Regions from separate parts of the Lysinibacillus sp. FSL M8-0134 genome, predicted to be linked through region 2. Evidence: riboswitches for the same ligand, from Rfam matches in the RefSeq annotation. Region 2 holds a riboswitch; the other holds the start of a gene.
The links. Region 2 has a riboswitch for cyclic di-AMP ahead of MKY49_RS14945 (TrkH family potassium uptake protein). Riboswitches for the same ligand answer to the same signal wherever they lie in the genome.

Region 1: linked by a shared signal. The riboswitch ahead of MKY49_RS00970 (APC family permease) and the one ahead of MKY49_RS14945 (TrkH family potassium uptake protein) in region 2 are both predicted to bind cyclic di-AMP.

Annotation. Positions count from the first base shown of each region.
Region 1 covers NZ_JBBPAJ010000001.1:174,816-185,490, forward strand. Annotated here, with positions in the region: gene MKY49_RS00920 (amino acid permease) at 1-106, shown strand, start outside; gene MKY49_RS00925 (response regulator transcription factor) at 270-962, shown strand; gene MKY49_RS00930 (sensor histidine kinase) at 966-1,901, shown strand; gene MKY49_RS00935 (ABC transporter ATP-binding protein) at 2,038-2,961, shown strand; gene MKY49_RS00940 (ABC transporter permease) at 2,954-3,643, shown strand; gene MKY49_RS00945 (Nramp family divalent metal transporter) at 3,694-4,959, opposite strand; gene MKY49_RS00950 (response regulator transcription factor) at 5,172-5,867, shown strand; gene MKY49_RS00955 (sensor histidine kinase) at 5,857-7,152, shown strand; gene MKY49_RS00960 (PepSY domain-containing protein) at 7,149-7,820, shown strand; gene MKY49_RS00965 (PepSY domain-containing protein) at 7,911-8,432, shown strand; cyclic di-AMP (ydaO/yuaA leader) riboswitch at 8,631-8,779, shown strand; gene MKY49_RS00970 (APC family permease) at 8,899-10,675, shown strand, end outside.
Region 2 covers NZ_JBBPAJ010000001.1:2,913,457-2,924,131, forward strand. Annotated here, with positions in the region: gene floA (flotillin-like protein FloA) at 1-531, opposite strand, end outside; gene MKY49_RS14935 (NfeD family protein) at 535-1,863, opposite strand; gene rpsU (30S ribosomal protein S21) at 2,168-2,341, opposite strand; cyclic di-AMP (ydaO/yuaA leader) riboswitch at 2,595-2,734, shown strand; gene MKY49_RS14945 (TrkH family potassium uptake protein) at 2,835-4,172, shown strand; gene MKY49_RS14950 (potassium channel family protein) at 4,197-4,853, shown strand; gene MKY49_RS14955 (manganese catalase family protein) at 4,906-5,475, opposite strand; gene MKY49_RS14960 (spore coat protein CotJB) at 5,500-5,763, opposite strand; gene MKY49_RS14965 (spore coat associated protein CotJA) at 5,760-5,984, opposite strand; gene deoC (deoxyribose-phosphate aldolase) at 6,119-6,790, opposite strand; gene mtaB (tRNA (N(6)-L-threonylcarbamoyladenosine(37)-C(2))-methylthiotransferase MtaB) at 7,091-8,440, shown strand; gene MKY49_RS14980 (CsxC family protein) at 8,757-9,524, opposite strand; gene MKY49_RS14985 (BC_2427 family protein) at 9,655-10,675, opposite strand, start outside.

The sequences.
Region 1 (10,675 bases), 2.7 Mb from region 2:
TTATATTGGAATTCCATTTTTCTTACTATTATGGTTAGGCTATAAAATTAAACATAAAACAAAAATGCTTCCACTTAATGAGTGTGATTTAAAAGTGGAGGATTAAATAGAAAAGCTGTTCTGTATACCGTTGTATGACGGTTGATAGGACGGCTTTTTTATATTTGGGCGTTAAATTTATTTCTTAATCTATATCATATATATGGTAATATACTATAGATGTGGAAAGTCATACTAATGGCTTTTTAGTTAGGAAGAGGTGCATGAAAATGCAAAAACATATTTTACTAGTTGAAGATGATGAGGCTATTCGTGAAATGGTAGAAAACTTTTTACTATTGGAAGGCTTCGGTGTTACAACTGCAAAGAATGGAGAAGAGGCATTACAGTATTGTTTAAACCATTCATTTGATTTAGTTATCTTAGATATTATGATTCCTAAACTTAATGGATTAGAAGTACTAAAAATAATTCGAGAACAAGCAGCGCTTCCTATCATCATTATGTCAGCAAAGGATAGTGATGTAGATAAAGCTTTAGGGTTAGGCTTAGGTGCAGATGATTATATTGCTAAACCATTTTCTATGCTAGAGTTTTCTGCTCGCGTAAAAGCCGTTATTAGACGAGCAACCAAATATTCTAGTCAAGTGGATAACAAACAAGATGTAGTAGTGATCGATAATTTAACGATAAATATGATTAACTTTTCTGTAGATAAAGATGGGCAAGAAGTGAAACTAACATCTAAGGAATTTGCCATTTTAAAATTGCTTGTAACAAATCGCCAGCGAGTTTTTACTAAGGAGCAAATTTATCAGACAATATGGAAAGATACTTACTACGGTGATGAAAATATTATTAATGTACATATAAGAAGACTTCGCGAAAAAATTGAAGATGATCCGTCTAATCCTCATTATATAAAAACGCTGTGGGGAATTGGCTATAAGTTTGAGGGATAAAATATGACGTTATGTCTATTACTAATTATTTTGTTGCTGGCGGGTATTATTCTTTATCAAAGAAAAGTAAAAAAAGAACAAGATGATACAATCCAATACATGCATGAAAAAATACAAGCAATTGTTAATAAACCAACTAATGAAAAGGTTTTAGTTGCTACGACAAATCCAGAAATTCAGCAATTACTGATTACAATAAATGCCTTATTGGATGACAAGCAAAAGGTTCTTGCTACACATCGAAAAATGGAAGATTCAATGAAAAAGATGTTGGCAAATATTTCACATGATCTTAAAACACCTTTAACAGTTGTATTAGGCTATATTGAAATACTTCAGCTTCAAAGTTCAATTAGTGAGGAAGAGCGACAGCGATTACTCACTGGTGTTCATGCTAAAACGTTAGAAGTATTAAAAATCATTCATACATTTTTTGATCTGGCAAAATTAGAGGCAGGAGATGCAAATTATCCAATCACGAAAATCAATGTTTGTGAAATATGCCGAAAAAATATTTTATCCTTTTACGATATGGTCACATCGGTGGGATTAAATATCAATATTTCAATCCCCGAACTTCCTATGTATGCCCTTGGTAATGAAGAAGCGTTAGATAGAGTTCTAAACAATCTATTATCAAATGCTATAGCTTATGGAGCGGATGGCAATGTGATTGGCTTAACCGTAAGAAATGATGAGACAAACATTTATATTGATGTGTGGGATCAAGGCAAGGGCATTGATGAATATCATATCGATACTGTTTTTGAAAGAATGTATACACTAGAAGACTCTCGAAATAAATCCTTCCAGGGAAGCGGCCTAGGTCTAACCATTACAAAGCGTCTTGTGGAAATAATGGATGGTTCCATCCAGCTATCAAGTATTCCTTATAAAAAGACCATTTTTACAATTGCTTTAAAACGAATGATGTATTGAATTCACACTGCCTGTAGAGCTTTCAATGCTTTACAGGCTTTTATTTTGCTCTTAAGAAATTTGTAAGAATCAAGTAATTAATTAGAGAGGTTCATTTTTTATAATGAAACTAGCCACAATTGAGGGAGAGATTTACATGACATACATTGTAAAAACAAATCAGCTTACGAAAGTGTACGATGGTAAAGAAGTGGTATCCACTGTCAATATGAACGTCAAAAAGGGAGAGATTTATGGATTTTTAGGTCCAAATGGTGCAGGTAAAACCACTGTCATGAAGATGCTAACAAATCTGACGAAGCCAACAAGCGGGGATGTAGAAATATTTGGCGAAAAGCTGACGGATCGATCCTATGAAGTACTAAAAAGAATGGGAACGATTATTGAGTATCCTATTTTCTATGAAAAATTGACGGCTAAGGAGACCTTAGAACTGCATTGCGAATATATGGGGTATTACGATAAAAAAGAAATTGCTCATGTTCTAAATTTAGTAAAATTATCAAATACAGAAGAGAAGCGTGTAAAAGACTTTTCTCTAGGGATGAAACAGAGACTAGGCATTGCACGTGCCATTATAACAAAGCCAGAACTTCTTATTTTAGATGAACCAATTAATGGATTAGATCCTGTAGGGATTAAAGAGTTGAGAGAGCTCTTCAAAATGCTCTGTAAGGAGTATGGTATTACGATTATCATCTCCAGCCATATATTAGGGGAAATTGAACAATTGGCTGATACAATAGGTGTCATTAAGGATGGTAGGCTACTCACGGAAGTTACAATGGAAACAATTAATCGTAATCAAGCAGATTATATTGAAGTCATTGTCAATGATGGCAAGAAGGCAGCTTTTATTTTAGAAAGTGTATTGAAGATTGCTAATTTTAAGCTGATGGATGACAACTCTATTAGAGTTTATGATTCGACAGTATCCCAAAAGAGCCTAACAAAAACATTAATTGAACATGACATCGAAATTGAAGAGATAAGCAAAAAAACAAGCTCACTTGAGGATTATTTCCTAAAATTAATCAATGGAGGAGTTGTCCATGCTTAATTTAATGCGTTTAGAAATGAAAAAGTATCATTTAGGCTCATACGTTAAGGGGGCTATTATTGCTAATTTTATTATTCTTGGATTTCTATTTTTGGTAGTAGGTATTTCCAAAGTGGAGGGGGACCAAGACCTTGAAAATTACCAGGTTGCTTTAAGTGTCATTGAATCAATGATTAGAGTCGTCTTTAGTATTTTTGCTTCTACGTTAATAGCTAAGTTGATTATCGGAGAATATAAATTTAAGACCATCACCTTAGCTTTTATGTATCCTATAAGTAGAAAGAAATTAATCGTCGCGAAGCTTGCCATTGTAATGCTTTTTACGTTTAGTACGATCATCATTTCAAATGCTTTTATTACAACGGCTTTCTGTGTTATTAGTGATAAATTTGATTTGATTCCAAATGTACTATCAAGCTCATTAATCTTACAACACATTCCTTCCGTATTGATGAATGCGATTGCTGCCTCGGGTATAGCTTTAATCCCATTGTATTTCGGAATGAGAAAATACTCCATACCAGCAACTATTATTTCATCAATTATAATAGTATCTCTGACTTCGTCTAATACAGGTAACTTTACGTTAAACGATATTATTTTTATTCCTATTACTTTAGCAATTGTAGGTCTAGGCATTGCCTATTTAGCCATTAGAAATATTGAAAAGGTGGATGTTTAATCAAAAAAATACCAGGTACTCATTCTATCTACAGAGTACCTGGCTTTTTATTATCCAAATATTGTTTCCCACAGTAAGTAAATATTCAGCGTAACAACAATGACTACGACAAACCAACCCAAAATTGTTGTAATACGGTGATTAACTAGGCTACCCATGATGTCTCGTTTACTTGTAAACATAACAAGAGGGATAAGTGCAAAGGCAATACCAAATGATAAAACAACCTGACTAAGAACTAGAGCATAGGTTGCATTCACACCAGATGCAATGATTGCAAGTGGAGGTACCATGGTAATTGCTCTACGTAAATAAAGAGGTATTTTTCTTTGAATAAAGCCTTGCATGACTACATCACCGGCTAAAGTCCCTACAGAGGAGCTAGCAAGCCCTGCAATAAGTAAACCAAGACCAAAAGAAATGGCAGCCAATGGGCCAAGAGCCTCTTTTAAGCCGTTATAGGCAACATCTAAATCTTCAACTACAACGCCTTGTGTATGGAATACTGCTGCGGCGATAATAAGCATGCTCATATTAATAGCTCCAGCAATAATCATAGCGATGATAATATCAATAAATTCAAAACGGAAAATGCGTCTTTTTTCTTCTTCATTACGACCAATAATACGGCTTTGAGTTAATGAAGAATGTAAGTAAATAGCATGAGGCATGACGGTTGCACCTAAAATACCTGTTGCTAATAATAGTGAATCTACACCTTCAAAGTGTGGTGTGAACATGCCAATCGCCACATCGCCCCATGCTGGCTGCGCTAAAAATGTTTGGAAGGCAAATGCTAATACGACAATTAAAACCATACCAGAAATCCCCGCTTCAAAGGCTCTGAATCCTCGTCTTTGGAGTTCTAAAATAGCAAATGAGCCAACCGCTGTAATCAATGCTGCTGGTAGCATTGGAATATTAAATAACAAATAAAGCCCTAAGGCTGCACCGATAAATTCAGCAAGGTCTGTGGCAATGATAACTAACTCTGCCTGAATCCAAAGGAATATAGAGGTTTTTTTAGAAAAATGCTCGCGTGCCACTTCAGGTAGGTTTTTTCCTGTCGCGATTCCAAGCTTTGCAGATAAGGATTGAATTAAAACAGCCATTAAATTGGAAAAGGCAATTACCCAAAGTAGCAAGTAGCCATATTGTGAGCCTGCTGTTATATTTGTGGCAAAATTTCCAGGGTCGATATAAGCTACGGCTGCAATGAAAGCGGGCCCTAAAAACGGTAAAAAGCGTCGCCAACCTTTTATATCTCCGTCTAAAACAGCCTCGGCTGGCGATTTTGTGACTCGTTTATAAACCATATTGTTCCCTCGTTTCAAAAAGTATCGTCAACGAAATAAAGTTTCCTATAGGAAAATAAGATATTAGTATTCTAACGCTAGGAATAAAAAAAGTGAAGTAGTTTGCATTATCTTTTGTTTAATAAGTATGGACAATTCTCATCATTTTCTAATTAGACTTTCACCGCTTGCATCGTTTACGATGAAAAGAAAAGGTGAAGGATGGATTCGACATGACCAATCGAATTTTAATTATAGAAGATGAAGAAAAAATTGCGCGAGTGCTACAGTTAGAGCTTCAATTTGAAGGCTATGAAGCAGTAATGGCTCATACAGGAACAGACGGTTTACTTCAATATCGTGAGCAGCAATGGGATTTAATCCTACTGGATGTCATGCTACCTGAGATGAGTGGTATTGACGTGCTAAAGCGAATTCGTGCAACAGAAACCCAAACACCTATTATTATGCTGACTGCCAAAAGTGAGGTGGAGGATAAAGTAAAGGGGCTAGATTTAGGCGCCAATGATTATGTGACAAAACCGTTTGAAATTGAGGAGCTGCTTGCGCGTATTCGCAATGCTTTACGTTTTTCACAAAAGGCTAGTCCAAAGCAAGCTGCTCTCACATTTGGACATTTATCTATAAACGAGCAAACAAGAGAAGTTGTATATTTTGATAAGGAGATTCAACTGACACCCCGAGAATATGATTTGTTGTTCTATTTACTAAAGCATCCAAAACAGGTACTGACTAGAGAGCAAATTCTAGAGGCTGTATGGGGCTATGATTATTATGGAGATACAAATGTTGTAGATGTTTATATTCGTTATGTCCGACAAAAGCTTGAAGCTGCTAATGCAAAGCCCATTATTCAAACGGTTCGTGGAGTTGGGTATGTGCTAAAGGAACATAGCTATGAGACTTAAAACAAAAATTCATTTACTAACAACGATGCTCATGCTTGTCATTTTAGTGGCAACTACTAATGGCATTTATTTTTTGTATGAGAAATTTGCCTATGATACGGAATACAATCAGCTCCAGTCACGGGCAAATGATTTAAGCTCTTCACTGAGTCAGTTAAATGCACAAACCAACCTCCAGCAAGTATTAAGGGCATATATGCCAACGGACGGTGCTGTCTATATTTATGATGGAGAGCGTTTGAAAACAAAGGTTCAGGCTACACTTGAAATGCCAGAGGTCCCTTCCATTACCTACACGATGCCTACCATTTGGATAGACGGAACAGTTGTAGACATAACATTACAGCAATCCATGGAAGAGGTAGAGCAGACATTAGACTTACTAAAGGTGATCTTAGTCGTTGTATCTATTATGGCAACGCTCCCCATTTTCTTAGCAAGCTTAGTACTTGGGCGCTTAATTTTATTACCACTAGAGCGTTTAAACATTACTATGCGTAAAAGTGCAGCGACAGGGAAATATGAAAAAATAGATATTCCTGAAAAGGGTGGAGACGAGTTAACAAACATTAATCGTACCTTTAATATGATGATGGAGAAGCTTGAACAGCATTATCAAAAGCAACAAGAGTTTGTTTCAAATGCTTCCCATGAGCTAAAAACGCCGATTACCGTTATTGAAAGCTATGCAAAATTACTCCTTCGAAGAGGCTTTGATAATCGTGAAGTTGCGCAAGAATCATTACAAGCGATCGCTAATGAATCGACTCGCATGCATGAAATGGTACTACAATTGCTAGAACTAGCTAAAAATAATGAGCATCTGGCTATTCATTTGGAACAGCTAGAGCTTGAACCGTTCTTGCAGAAAGTTGCCTCACAAATGCAGCAGGCTTATCATCGAACATTTATAGTCGATGCGAAGCTTCCAAGATTTATTTATAGTGATGAAAAAATCTTGAAGCAACTACTTTTTATTTTGCTCGATAATGCTAGAAAGTATAGTGAGGGTGAGGTGCGTATTCTTACAGCAGAAACAACCAATCATGCCTGCATTACCATCCAAGATTTTGGTATAGGTATTCCAGAGGAGCACTTACCTCATTTGTTTGAGCGTTTTTATCGGGTAACAGAGGATCGAAATCGTAAGACAGGTGGCTCTGGATTAGGGCTTGCGATAGCCCATGAGCTTGCAGAACAACTGGGCATAACCATTGATGTGAAAAGTACACTTGGAGAAGGAACAAGCTTTACCCTATGTATACCAAAGGAGGAGGAGCAATGAAAAAATGGGTTCTGATAATAATTGTTATTCTCCTTCTTTGTAGTGGAACGCTGTGGTTTATTCAGTATCGCTATTTTCATGTTGAACCACTTAGCAAGTCAGAGGCTATAAACCATATTGAAGCCATCTATAAAGCCCATGTTACGCAGGTGAAGAAACAAGGAGACACCTATGAAATGTTTTTTACACGTGACAATGTCAAGTATATAGCTATGCTAGATGCTAAAACACAACAGGTAACTGATTTAACAATAAAAGAAGGACAAACGAAGTTATTGTTAACTGAAAAGCAAATAAGACAAATGGTAAAACAGAAATATGGTGATGTTGAAAGTATAAAGTTAACAGATACCACTTATACGGTACGTGTTGAGAAAGAAAACCAACAAAAAGATTTAACTGTCAATGCCTACTCGGGTGAAATAGTATCGGTGGAAAATGTTGAGCCGCATAAACCACCTGTAGAAGAACCTATAATTACTGAACAACAGGCTATTCAAATAGCGCTAGGACAATTGACGGGGGAAGTGGACTCAGTTGATTTTGAAGAAACGGCAGAAGGTGGTTATTATTTAGTTGAAATTGAAACTCAGGATGACGAAGCCACTTTTCAAATCCATGCTGTTTCAGGGGAAGTTCTGTCCATTACATGGGATGATGATCAATAATTCATTCTCATGAAATTCTAATGTTTCTCTTATAGTTCTATCATCTTTGCTTGGTAAGCTAAGAATAGATAAAACAAAGGAGAGATAGATATGAAAAAAATGATTATGATTCCAGCATTAGTAGTTACACTTGGGGTTGGTGCAGCGATTGGCTCGACAACATTATTATCTGGAGATGCTCAAGAAAAAAAGGTGTTAACAATGCAAGAGATTGAGAAGAAGGCCCTTACAGTAGTTGATGGTACAGTAGCGGATATCGAGTTAGACAAAAATCAGTATCGTTCTATTTATGAAGTAGAGGTCTATACTGATACAGAAGAATATGATTTGAAATTTGATGCTTATACTGGGAAATTACTCAAGCAGAAAAAAGAACGTCGAGATAACGATGATATGGACGACAATAAACTAGCAACTACAGTAACTACTAACATTACTAAAGAGCAGGCTATCGAAACAGCCTTAAAGAAAGCAAAAGGTACTGTAACAAAAATTAAGCTCGATGATGGCATCTATGAAATTGAATTGAAAGATGGTCAATATGAATATGAAGTAGATGTGGATTCTATGACGGGGAATATTGTTGATTTTGAACAGGATTATAATGACTAATATAGAGAGCTACTGTAAAAGTAGAGCATACTTTTACAGTAGCCTTTTGCTGTTCTGAGAGAATTTGCTTGGCATTTGTAGGTGAATTCCAAACGATTTCGAAAAAAAGTCTATGTTTTTCTCTCATAAAAGTGAAAAATTTTCTTCTTTACTTTTTTAATTGACAGGCGTAATATGACATCATTATAAAAGTTTCAAATTTCTAAATCGCTGAAGCAACTAAACGCGGGGGACCCATTTTTGACGGATGGCATCAGCCATCCTTGGGGTGAATCTCTTCATTTGAAGAGTAGGGCTACTCAGGCCCGAATCCGACAGCTAACCTCGTAAGCGTTAAGAGCAGAAAAGTTGGAGCTTGGCAGACGGATGAGCGTCTACAAGTCTTATTTAGTGATGACTTGTAGGCGTTTTTTGATCTTATTTAGAAAGGCGAAACACACTCTATAAAACTAGAAGGTGTTTAACAATGAAATCCTCATTCAAACGTTATGTAATCGGTAAACCATTAAGATCCGATGCGTTAGGGGAACAAAAGCTTAGTAAAACAAAGGCATTAGCCATATTATCATCAGATGCCTTGTCTTCAGTAGCCTATGGACCAGAACAAATTTTAATTGTCCTGATGACAGTGGGTACACTTGCCCTTTGGTACTCTCTACCAATTGCTGCTGGAGTCGTTATCTTGCTTGTGGCACTAATTCTCTCCTATCGTCAAGTTATTTTCGCCTATCCACATGGGGGAGGGGCCTATGTAGTATCACGGGAGAATTTAGGGGTAAATGCAGGTCTTGTGGCTGGAGGGTCCTTACTTGTTGATTATATTTTAACAGTAGCGGTAAGTGTATCAGCAGGTACAGATGCCATTACTTCGGCATTTCCAAGCCTCCACCCCTACAATGTACCCATTGCTATATTCTTTGTGGTTTTTTTAACAATCTTAAACTTACGTGGTGTAACAGAATCTGCTTCTATTTTGGCATACCCAGTCTATCTGTTTGTAGGTGTTATGCTCTTGTTAATTGGAATGGGGCTCTATCATGTCGCAACTGGTCAGGTGCCAGCAGAGCTACATCCAAAGGTCGGTACACCGGTTGCAGGAATTAGTTTATTTATTTTATTAAAGGCATTTGCATCAGGGAGCTCAGCTTTAACAGGGGTAGAGGCTATTTCAAATGCCATCCCTAATTTTAAAAATCCTGCTCCTAATAACGCAGCTAAAACGCTTTTAGCAATGGGTGCTATTTTAGCCGTTTTATTTATAGGCATTGTTAGTTTGGCTTATTTTTATGGGATTGCGCCAACAGCGGAAGCTACAGTTGTTTCTCAACTTGCAGAAGCGAGCGTAGGTAGAAATCTATTTTATTACATTGTCCAGGGTACAACGGCAATGATTTTAGTTCTTGCTGCAAATACAGGTTACTCAGCATTTCCTTTGTTAGCAGTAAATTTATCAAAGGATGGCTTTATCCCAAGAATATTCCAAATTCGGGGAGACCGTCTTGGTTATTCAAATGGCATCCTGATGCTAGGTGCAGCGGCTATTGTCTTAATCATTTTATTTGATGGAGCAACTGAGCATTTAATTCCACTATATGCTGTAGGGGTATTTATTCCGTTTACATTAGCGCAAACAGGAATGATGCGAAAATGGTGGCGTGATAAACCTAAAGGATGGATTGCAAAATTTACGATCAACACAATTGGTGCTGCTATTTCTTTCATCGTAGCGATGATGTTTTTTGTAACAAAAATGCCTCAAGTATGGCCAGTGTTTATCTTTTTACCAATTATTATTTTTCTATTCCATCGGATTAAGCTCCATTATCAGGCCGTTGGAGAACAATTAAGATTAAATCATGAGGAACTAGCTGCTATTGAGGGGAATGTTTTTATTGTACCAGTAGCTGGTATAACGAAAGTTGTTGAAAATTCCCTTCATTATGCGAAATCATTACATGTTGAGAAGGTAATTGCATTTTACGTAGCCTTCGACCAAGCGGATGCAAAGGCTTTTGAAGAGAAATGGAAGGCCTGGCAACCAGATGTACGACTAGTAACTTATTATTCACCATATCGCAGTATCACACAGCCATTGATTAAATTTATTGATAAGGTGGAACATCAATGTACGAAGACAGGTCATAAAGTAACAGTTGTCATCCCACAATTTTTACCGAAAAAAGGGTGGCACCATATGCTACACAATCAATCTAGCTTATTAATTCGTACGACACTGTTATTTC
Region 2 (10,675 bases):
ACGGGCAATAACTGTTTCCTCTCCAGCACCACCGACTAAACGCTCGATATTGGCACGTACTGTAATACGAGCTTTAGCTTTAACTTCAATCCCGTTCATTGCTACACCTGAAATAAATGGTGTTTCAATAACTTTTGGATTAACAGACATTTGAACTGCTTCTAATACATCTCGACCAGCTAAATCAATCGCAGCACAACGCTCAAACGAAAGTTCAATATTGGCACGATGAGCCGCAATTAACGCATTAACAACACGGTCTACATTACCACCTGCTAAATAGTGACTCTCAAGTTGATTGATTGTAACAGGTAAACCTGCTTTATGTGCTTTAATTAACGGATTGACAATTCGAGAAGGAATTACTCGACGTAAACGCATCCCAATTAATGTGAAAATACTAACACGAACACCTGCAGCCAGTGCAGAAATCCATAGTGCTACCGGTACAAAGGTAAAGAATACCGCGAGAACTATGAATAAAATAACCAATCCAGCAATTGGACCAATTAGAGCTAAATCAAATCCCATTTTCTATTCCTCCATCTCTTTATCTGTTCGTCTCACAACAATACGTGAGCCTTCAACTTTAATAATTTCTACATGTTGATTTACATCGATATAGCCACCTTCAGAAACAATATCAATGCGTTCATTACCAAGAACCATAGTACCTGCTGGACGAAGTGGCGTAAGCGTTTTCCCCACTTTACCTAGCAGTTCTGTGCGATTCACATTGGACACATACCCTTCCTCAGTCGTAGTTGCATCCATTAACACAAGCTTGTTTAAGACATGCAGTTTTTTCCCGAAAAATTTCATCAGAATCACCATTCCTATCATCGCTATCACCAACGCAATGAGAATTGCTATTATCATTTGCATCATATTTGCACCTGCCAGTATCAGACTTAGCACTATTAATACGCCACCTAAAATACCAACAATACCACCGGGGACAAAAAACTCTGCAACTACAAGCGCTAAACCAACAATAAATAACAATAATGTTTCATAACCCGCAAAGCCTGCAACCATATGTCCGAAGAAAAATAAACCAAGTGCTGATAACCCCATTATACCTGGAACGCCAAAGCCTGGCGAATAGAGCTCCATCACAAGTCCTAAACTTGCGATTGATAATAAAATCGGGACAATGATTGGATTTGTAATAAAACGAGCCAATTTTTCAGAAAAGGTCGGTTCGATTGAAACAACATCGCTACCATTCAGGTTGGTTACCTCTAATAGCTTTTGAAAATTTTTAACTGTTCCTTCAGAGTACTTGACCTTTAATGCTTCAGAGGCTGATAAAGTTAACAAGTTTTTCCCTTCCGCACGATATTCAGGCAGGTCATAATTAGAATCAGCCATTGCTAAAGCGTACTTTGGATCACGCCCAGATGTTTCTGCTGCTGCTTGCATTTGAGCAAGCCAGGCACTATTTGCCTTTAAATCTGCTGCATTCCCAGCTGAATCAATGACCGCTGCTGCACCGATTGTTCCATTTGGTACCATGTAGATTTCATCCGCATGTAATGCTAAAAAAGCACCTGCTGAATGGGCATCCTTATTAATAAAAGCAATCTTACGTATATCCGAGGCATCCATAAGCATGGCGATATCACTTGCTGCATTTACAAAGCCACCAGGCGTATGTATATCTAAGATAATGGCCTCGGCATTATTTTCTTCAGCCTCTTTAAAAGCTCGTTCTAAAAATGCGTGAAGTCCTCGCTCTACTTCATTATGAATAGGAACCTGGTAGACCTTACTGCTTGCAAAAGCCGAAGTTAATGGAAACGCTAACAAAAAAGTCATCCATATTACTAATAGATAGCTGAGGATTCTCCGTTTTCGCACCTTTTTCCCTCCCTTCTAACATGCTTCTCCTCTTATATACGGTCTATCATGCGAAAAGTTTCACAAATCTTAAAAGTTTATTAACTTCTTTAATTCTATTCCAAATACCAACACTTAGTATGTACAAAAAAGCCGAATGAATCAACTTGATTTCATTCGGCTTTTTCTTATGTACGTAAGAATGAGCAATGTAAAATACCTGAAATTAATCAACATTGTGATTAATCTCAGGTATAACTTTGTCTGCTCAGTGAATCATACAATTGCGTGTTATGAACGTAGGGATTTTTAATGGGAAATTAAATTACCACTTACGTTTACGTGCAGCTTCTGATTTCTTTTTACGTTTTACGCTAGGTTTTTCGTAGAACTCGCGCTTTCTAACTTCTTGAATTGTACCACTTTTTGATACAGTACGTTTGAAGCGGCGAAGAGCATCTTCAAGCGATTCGTTTTTGCGAACGACAGTTTTTGACATCTCTCTTTCCCTCCCTCCGAACACACGTCAATACACAATTAGGCAAATAACCTTCTGTTGTGTACTAAAAAATTATATCGTATTGTCTAATAATGGTCAATAGAAAGTGTGCGAAAATATCAAGTGAATTTTTGGTTTTATTTTTGCTCGAATTATTAATGAATATTTCGCTCACAATATAAAATAATTACATTTTCCTATTAATTAAGGGGTTTACAAAAAATAGAATATGGGCGTAGAATAATCACATTCAATTTCATATCGGCCAAATCTCAAACGTTGAGAACGGAGGACCCAATCTTTTGGGGTTAATTCTGCTATTGCAGAAGGGATGAGAATCTCTTTCGCCATCCTACCCGTCAGCTAACTTCGTCGGCTAAAGCGAAGGAGGTCATACAAGACCACCATTAAAAGCATGTTTTTCTATGCCTGTGCATGCTTTTTTAGTAGGTCTTTTTATTATGCCGTTTAATAAAAGATTAAGGAGAACACGATGAACAATTTTAAAAATACATTAAATCCTCCCAAAATTCTCGTACTTGGTTTTGCATTGATTATTGTGATAGGGACGTTTCTTTTAACGCTGCCTTTCTCCACTGAGGATGGGAACGGACTACCCTTTTTAGATGCATTATTCACCGCTACCTCTGCAACTTGTGTCACAGGGTTGATTGTTGTGGATACAGGAGATACATTTTCCATTTTTGGAGAATTGGTGATATTATCATTAATCCAAATCGGTGGCCTAGGATTTATGACATTTGCAACTTTATTATTTTTAATACTTGGAAAGAAAATTTCTTTAAAAGAAAGATTGTTGCTAAAAGAAGCATTCAATAATATTTCGATTGCTGGTCTTGTTAAATTAGTAAAAAGAATATTGCTCTTTACAGCGTTAATTGAAATAATCGGCGGCCTTATTTTAACTATTCGTTTTTCATTTGACATGCCGATAGGAAAAGCTTTTTATTTTGGATTTTTTCATGCCATTTCTAATTTCAACAACGCAGGATTTGATTTAATGGGTGGTTTTAACGGAATGACATCCTACGTAGATGACCCATTTGTTGTTTTGACAATTTGTGCGCTAATTACAATTGGTGGCTTAGGATTTATTGTCATGAATGAATTGTATGAATATCGAAAGACAAAAAGGCTCTCCGTCCATACAAAAATTGTCTTAGCGACTACACTTCTATTGACTGCTAGCGCAACCATTTTGATTTTTTTATTTGAATATAGCAATTCAAAAACAATCGGTCCATTATCTGAGTGGGGCAAAATATTAGGTTCTTTTTATCAAGCTGTAACACCAAGAACAGCTGGGTCCAATACTCTTGCAATTGGTGACTTAACCCATTCCACATTATTTTTAATCATTCTCTTAATGTTTATAGGAGCTGGGTCTGGTTCCACTGCTGGTGGTATTAAGATTACAACCTTCGCTGTATTAGTAGCTACCATGTGGTCACAAATCAGAGGGAAAGAAGATGTTGTTTTATTTAAACGTCGAATTGTCAACGAAACCATTTTAAAAGCGTTAACTGTCACAATGTGTGGCGCCATGATTGTTATAGTTGTGACAATTCTTCTTAGTATTATTGAACAACGGCATAGCTTCATGATGTATTTATTTGAGGCTACCTCTGCCTTTGCTACTGTTGGTCTTTCGATGGGACTAACGCCAGAACTAACACCAGGTGGTCGTGTTCTTATTATTTTGACAATGTTCGCTGGAAGACTTGGTCCATTAACTATAGCTTTCGCCATTACAAAACGACGAAAAAAAGAGGCTTTTCGACATCCAAAAGGAAATATTATGATTGGATAATCAAATTAGAGGAGTGTGTGATCTATGGCAATCAAACAATATGCCGTAATAGGCTTAGGAAGATTCGGAACAAGTGTCGCCCGACGATTACATGAAGCGGGACAAGAAATATTAGGAATTGATGTAAATGAAGAAAGAGTTGAGGATGCAGAACCTTATGTAACCCATGCAGTAGTAGCTGATACAACAGAAGAAAAAGCTTTAACATCCCTTGGTATAGGAAACTTCGATTGTGTCATTGTGGCAATCGGTAACGATATGCAGTCTAGTATTTTAACTGTGTCCTTATTAAAAGAGCTAGGAATCAAAAAGGTTATTGCAAAGGCACTTGGTAAAAGACATGGGCAAGTCTTAGATAAAGTTGGTGCTGATTGGATTATTTATCCTGAACGAGATATGGGAGAGCGCGTGGCAAATCAGCTACTATCCCCCAATATGCTGAATTATATCGAACTATCCAAGGAATACAGTATTGAAGAAATTATGATTCCCTCCAAAATGGCTGGGCATAATTTACGGGATTTAGATTTACGTGCAAAATATAACGTCAGTGTGATTGCGATTGTGCGTGAAGGTGAAATTATTATTTCTCCTTCTCCAGAGCAAATTATTGAAAAGGAAGATTTATTGGTGATGATCGGTCATCGAGAAGATCTTACTTTATTTTCCAACATTCAATAGCAAAGAAAAGGCTGTTTCAAGTTCACTTGAATACAGCCATCCATTTTTTGTCTTAGAAAATTTTCTTCTGATTTCTGTCATCTTTTAAAATTTCTACTGCCTCTCTAAAACGCTGGGAATGGACAACCTCACGTTCACGTAAAAACTTCAAGCTATCATTTAAATCCGTATCATCTGATAAATCGATAATCCATTGATATGTGGCACGCGCTTTTTCTTCAGCCGCAATATCCTCATACAAATCCGCAATAGGATCTCCCTTAGCCTGAATATAGGTTGCTGTAAATGGTACTCCTGAAGCATTCTGATAAAATAATGCTTTATCATGATTCACGTAATGATCCCCTAGACCCGCTTCCTTTAGCATTTCTGGCGTAGCGTCTTTTGTTAGCTTATAAATCATCGTAGCAATCATTTCTAAATGAGAAAATTCCTCAGTCGCTATATCGGTTAAGAGCCCTACCACTTTGTCTGGAATGGTATAGCGCTGGTTCATATAGCGAAGGGCCGCTGCCAGTTCCCCATCTGCTCCTCCATATTGCTCTATTAAAAACTTAGCAAGCATTGGATTACATGTACTAACTTTCACCGGATACTGGAGCTTTTTTTCGTAATACCACAAAGATTATTCCTCCTAGTCTTTAGATTAGACTTGCCATGGCCATGGTGTATCAATCCAGTTAAAAGGATAATTCGAATAACTTCTCCCAAAATTCATGAGCGGTCCATATTTTTGTTCAAAATCAATTTTGAGCTTCATACTTTTCTCAGTATTTTCATTAAATTGCTGAATGGCATCATAATCGTGTGGATGGGTGTCTAAATAGAGGTTTAATTCAACGATGACGAAATCAATTGCCTGAATTTCTTCTAATTGTTTATAAAATTCTGGTGGCATCTTTTTAGTCATGCTTCATCCCTCCTTTTTAGGGGAATTGGGTATGGGCTAAATAATTGGGGCCATAGTGTTCCAGCCATTAAAGCTTCCCTTGGGGTTTGGAATTGTGGTAGTCCGGGTGGTTGAAAACCCATATATAGTTGTGGTGGCGTTGAATAATACTTTACTTCTATGGGCTTACAGGGATCAAAGGGGCTAATATAAGGCTTCCAATACTTATACTGTGTAAACATGGCATCCTCCTTCCTGATTCACATTCATCAGTGGAGTATATGTGAAGAAAAAAATATTATTCTAATTGCACACAAAGAAGCCACAAGCTCCTACAATAAATTGTATTAGCTTGTGGCCAATCCATATACAAATTTTAATAGTTAGAATCAGCAATTAAACCGTTCATAATGGCCACACCAGAGCTTGCCCCAATACGTGTTGCACCAGCTTCCACCATTTTTTTCATGTCTTCTAAGCTACGAACACCACCTGAAGCTTTAACGCCCAGCTCAGGACCTACTGTTTTACGCATAAGCGCAATATCTTCTGCTGTTGCGCCACCAGTAGAGAAACCTGTAGATGTTTTCACATAGTCAGCACCCGCAGCTACCGCTAGTTCACATGCTTTCACTTTTTCTTCATCTGTTAATAAACAAGTTTCAATAATCACTTTTACAAGTGCATGACCTTTTGCTGCTTCCACTACTGCCGCAATATCAGCTTGTACCAGTTCGTAGTTCTTATCCTTTAATGCGCCGATATTAATAACCATATCTACTTCTTTTGCACCGTTTGCAATTGCATCTTTTACTTCAAATGCTTTAACAGCTGGTGTATTAGCACCTAATGGGAAACCAATAACGGTACAAACTAAAACGTCTGAACCTTGTAATAGCTCGCTGCTGTGTTTAACCCACGTTGGATTTACACAAACAGAAGCAAAATTAAATTGTTTAGCCTCTGCACATAATGTTTCAATTTGTTCTTTTGTTGCCTCAGCCTTTAATAATGTATGATCAATCATACGCGCAAAATTTTGTTCCATTGTTAAACGCTCCTTCACTAAGCAAGATGTACGTACCTCTTCGAATCATATCATTTTTTCACGTTGGCGTCTAATTTCTTTCTATATAATAAAAGCTGAAATGTAAACTTTTAAGAACACAGAAGTTATCAGATGACTATATTGAAGCAAATCACTTAATTATTTCACAAAAAAATCTTATATGTACTGATTTCATAAGGTTTATGTTATCATAAATCACGTATCTAAAATATGTACACCAAAAAACTATTTAAATGTTGCAAACACAAGGTAATGTGAATTGAAAGGATGATATATATTATGAGTAACGAGCGATCAAAAATCGTGAGTTTCCATACTCTAGGTTGTAAAGTAAATCATTACGAAACAGAGGCAATTTGGCAGCTGTTTAAAGAAGAAGGCTATGATCGTACAGAATTTGATCAACAAGCAGACGTTTACGTCATTAATACATGTACAGTTACGAATACTGGAGATAAAAAATCTCGTCAGGTTATTCGTCGAGCAATCCGCCAAAATCCGGATGCAGTTATTTGTGTAACAGGATGCTATGCTCAAACATCCCCTGCAGAAATTATGGCTATCCCTGGTGTCGATATCGTTGTCGGAACACAAGATCGTACGAAATTACTTGGTTATATTGAACAATATCGTGCGGAACGTCAACCGATTAATGCTGTACGTAATATTATGAAAAACCGTGTATACGAAGAATTGGATGTACCTGCATTTACAGACCGTACACGTGCTTCATTAAAAATCCAAGAAGGCTGTAACAATTTCTGTACATTTTGTATTATTCCTTGGGCGCGCGGCTTAATGCGTTCTCGTGACCCACAAGAAGTATTACATCAAGCACAGCAATTAGTTGACGCTGGTTATCTTGAAATTGTCTTAACCGGTATTCATACAGGTGGCTATGGACAAGATTTAAAAGATTATAATCTTGCTCAATTACTACGTGATTTAGAAGCTAATGTGAAAGGCTTAAAGCGTCTTCGTATTTCATCTATTGAGGCTAGTCAATTAACGGATGAAGTAATTGAAGTACTACGTGAATCAAAGATTGTCGTGAATCATTTACATATTCCGATTCAATCTGGTTCTGATACAGTATTAAAACGTATGCGCCGTAAATATACAATGGAATTCTTTGGTGAGCGCTTAACAAAATTACATGAGGCTCTACCTGATTTAGCTGTTACTTCAGATGTAATCGTTGGGTTCCCTGGCGAGACAGAAGAAGAGTTTATGGACACATATAACTTTATCCGTGATCATAAATTCTCTGAGCTACACGTTTTCCCATTCTCTCCTCGTACAGGAACTCCAGCTGCACGTATGGAAGATCAAATTGATGAAGACATTAAAAATGAACGTGTCCATCGACTCATCGCTTTAAACGATCAACTAGCAAAAGAGTATGCTTCTCGTTTTGAAGATCAAGTGCTAGAAGTTATTCCTGAAGAATTTGTGCATGATGGCAGTGAAGAAGAAGGCCTTCTAACAGGCTATACAGACAACTACTTAAAAGTAGTTTTTGAGGGTCCAGAAAATCTAATCGGACAACTTGTAAAAGTAAAAATTACACAAGCAGGCTACCCTCACTCAAAAGGACAATTTGTACGTGTTTTAGAAACAGTTAATTAATATTGAAAAAAAGGGGTTGCCAATTTTTATAGGCACCCTTTTTTCATTGAATGGATATCATTCTATTGCTATTCATTCAAATATCATTAAGGACAAATCATATTGTACATTAATTGCTTCGAAAGATTACCAAAAGTAAACATCGATTCATATATCCTCAAATTCAATTTTATACTCTATTATTAGTCCAACTAAATACACTTTTATTGATCTATCCTACAATCAGAAAATTAGTAGTACAAACAAATATCTGTTTGTACTACTAGCTTTGTTAGTATATTATAAGTCGTTCTGCTTTCCTCTAATCTAGCAATGATCAAGGACTAGGAGGAGGTGTAAGTCCTAAGAGAACTGGCGTTATTACACTGCTGCCAGCACCAAGACGAATTTGCTGAACTTGCAATACTTTTACAGTAAGTTCTAAGACAATTTTTTCACGTAATGTGCTGAATGTTCCTTCAGGAGCTGCCATAATTGGTGAAAAATCAAGTTCGAAGAAGTTTGCTGCTACTAATTCACCAAATGGTTGTTCATTGTATTTAACGAGATTTTGGAAGAATGCCTTATCTAATCGTGCATCCATTTGCGTTCTTTCATTAAGGAAGTTCGCTTCCGCAAACTCGGAAATGCCTAGGATTGGTGTAGCTCCACCAGGTGCTTGTGGGAAAATAAGGTCTGTAAAACCTGAAAACGGTACGTCTGCAATTCTGTCTCGAAGTGCTCCATTACATGCTGATGAAGCATATTCAATATTTTTCCGAATATGTCCTGCTACAAATAATTTAGCTCTTGTTACTCTAAAGAAATCAGTGCCAGCAATACGAGCAAAGCTAACTGGTACTAGTTTTACTTGATTTAAGAAGACATTCTTTTTCACTCGTTTGATTTCTGTTGCAGCAGGGCTAAGTGTAATATCCGACTCAACAACAATTTGCAATGTTGGTTCTGCCAGTACAACTGGAACTTTAATAGTTGGTGTTGTAACTGGTGTAGTGACTACGGGTGTAATCTCATTCGTTAATGGAATTTGTTCAGTTGATGTTACAGGACAAGGTTGAAATTGACTTTCTAATTGATCGCTCAAAAAATTTCCCTCATTTCATTTTTTTAGTTTTAGAGAGCTCTCCTATCGCTAGAATATGTAGCAATTAAATCTATACATAGACGTATATATTAGTTTTTCATTCATTTTATTTGAGTTGAGCGATAAATTTCTATAATCCACCAAAACCTTGCCCGTCAAATAAGACTTTAATTTTTTGGACTTGTAGCATATGGATAACTAATTCTAATACTATATTTTGACACAATTGATTGGGATGAATGTCTGTCTCATTTGGCTTATTAGACACTGTATACTCAATATTGTGCTGTATATAACCTTCTATAAATAAATTCCCCTTTAATACCGTACATGTTCCATTATCTAATGTCTGTGATTTATAAATAGGTACAAATCTACAATCGGACAGTAGTACCTCATTTGTGATCTCTTTAACCTCTTTAATACCTTTATCAAAAGCTATATATTCCTCCATACATATTTCTATTTTGTATTCCCCTAGCACAACAGGAACTCGTATATGTATAAAAGAATCAGAGGAATAAGAGTTAGTTTCTCCTTTGTGAATTGTTTGCGAGTTATGTAAGGGAACTACTCCTGATTTACACGGATGACGATACTTATTTTTTTTATCATTTTTATCAGTCCTTATTAAAGAAATCATTTGATTAATGTTGGAGCGAACCAAACGATAATTAGGTTGTTCAGGGTAATCCCTAATCGTGTGGAATAACTTAGTTTCAAGTTGAGGTGTTAGTTCGTCTTGTAAATCAAGAAATTCAAATGTAAACTGTTGAACATTTTCACCATAAATAGGAGCATGAAGAAAATCGGTAATTTCTACAAAGGTGGAAAAGGGACTTTTTTTGGTTGTGGTGCATACTTCCCCTTGTTTAGAGGTTGGACTCGCCTTATCAAGATCTGGTGGATTGTTTGACTTTAATTTTTCTATGTCACCTATATGTATATTATGTTCAACCTCAGTAAGAGCTTTATTGGGGAATTTTAGATTACTGTCTGCTTGAGTTGTTAAACCTTGTTCTTCAGACACGTTCTCATTACTATTTGGTAGATAGTCATTTTCTTCCGTATCATTTGATTCTGTAGGACTTGCTAGTTCTTGATTGGAGGCTATCTGATCTTTAATTAAATCCTCGACATGGTCCGCATCG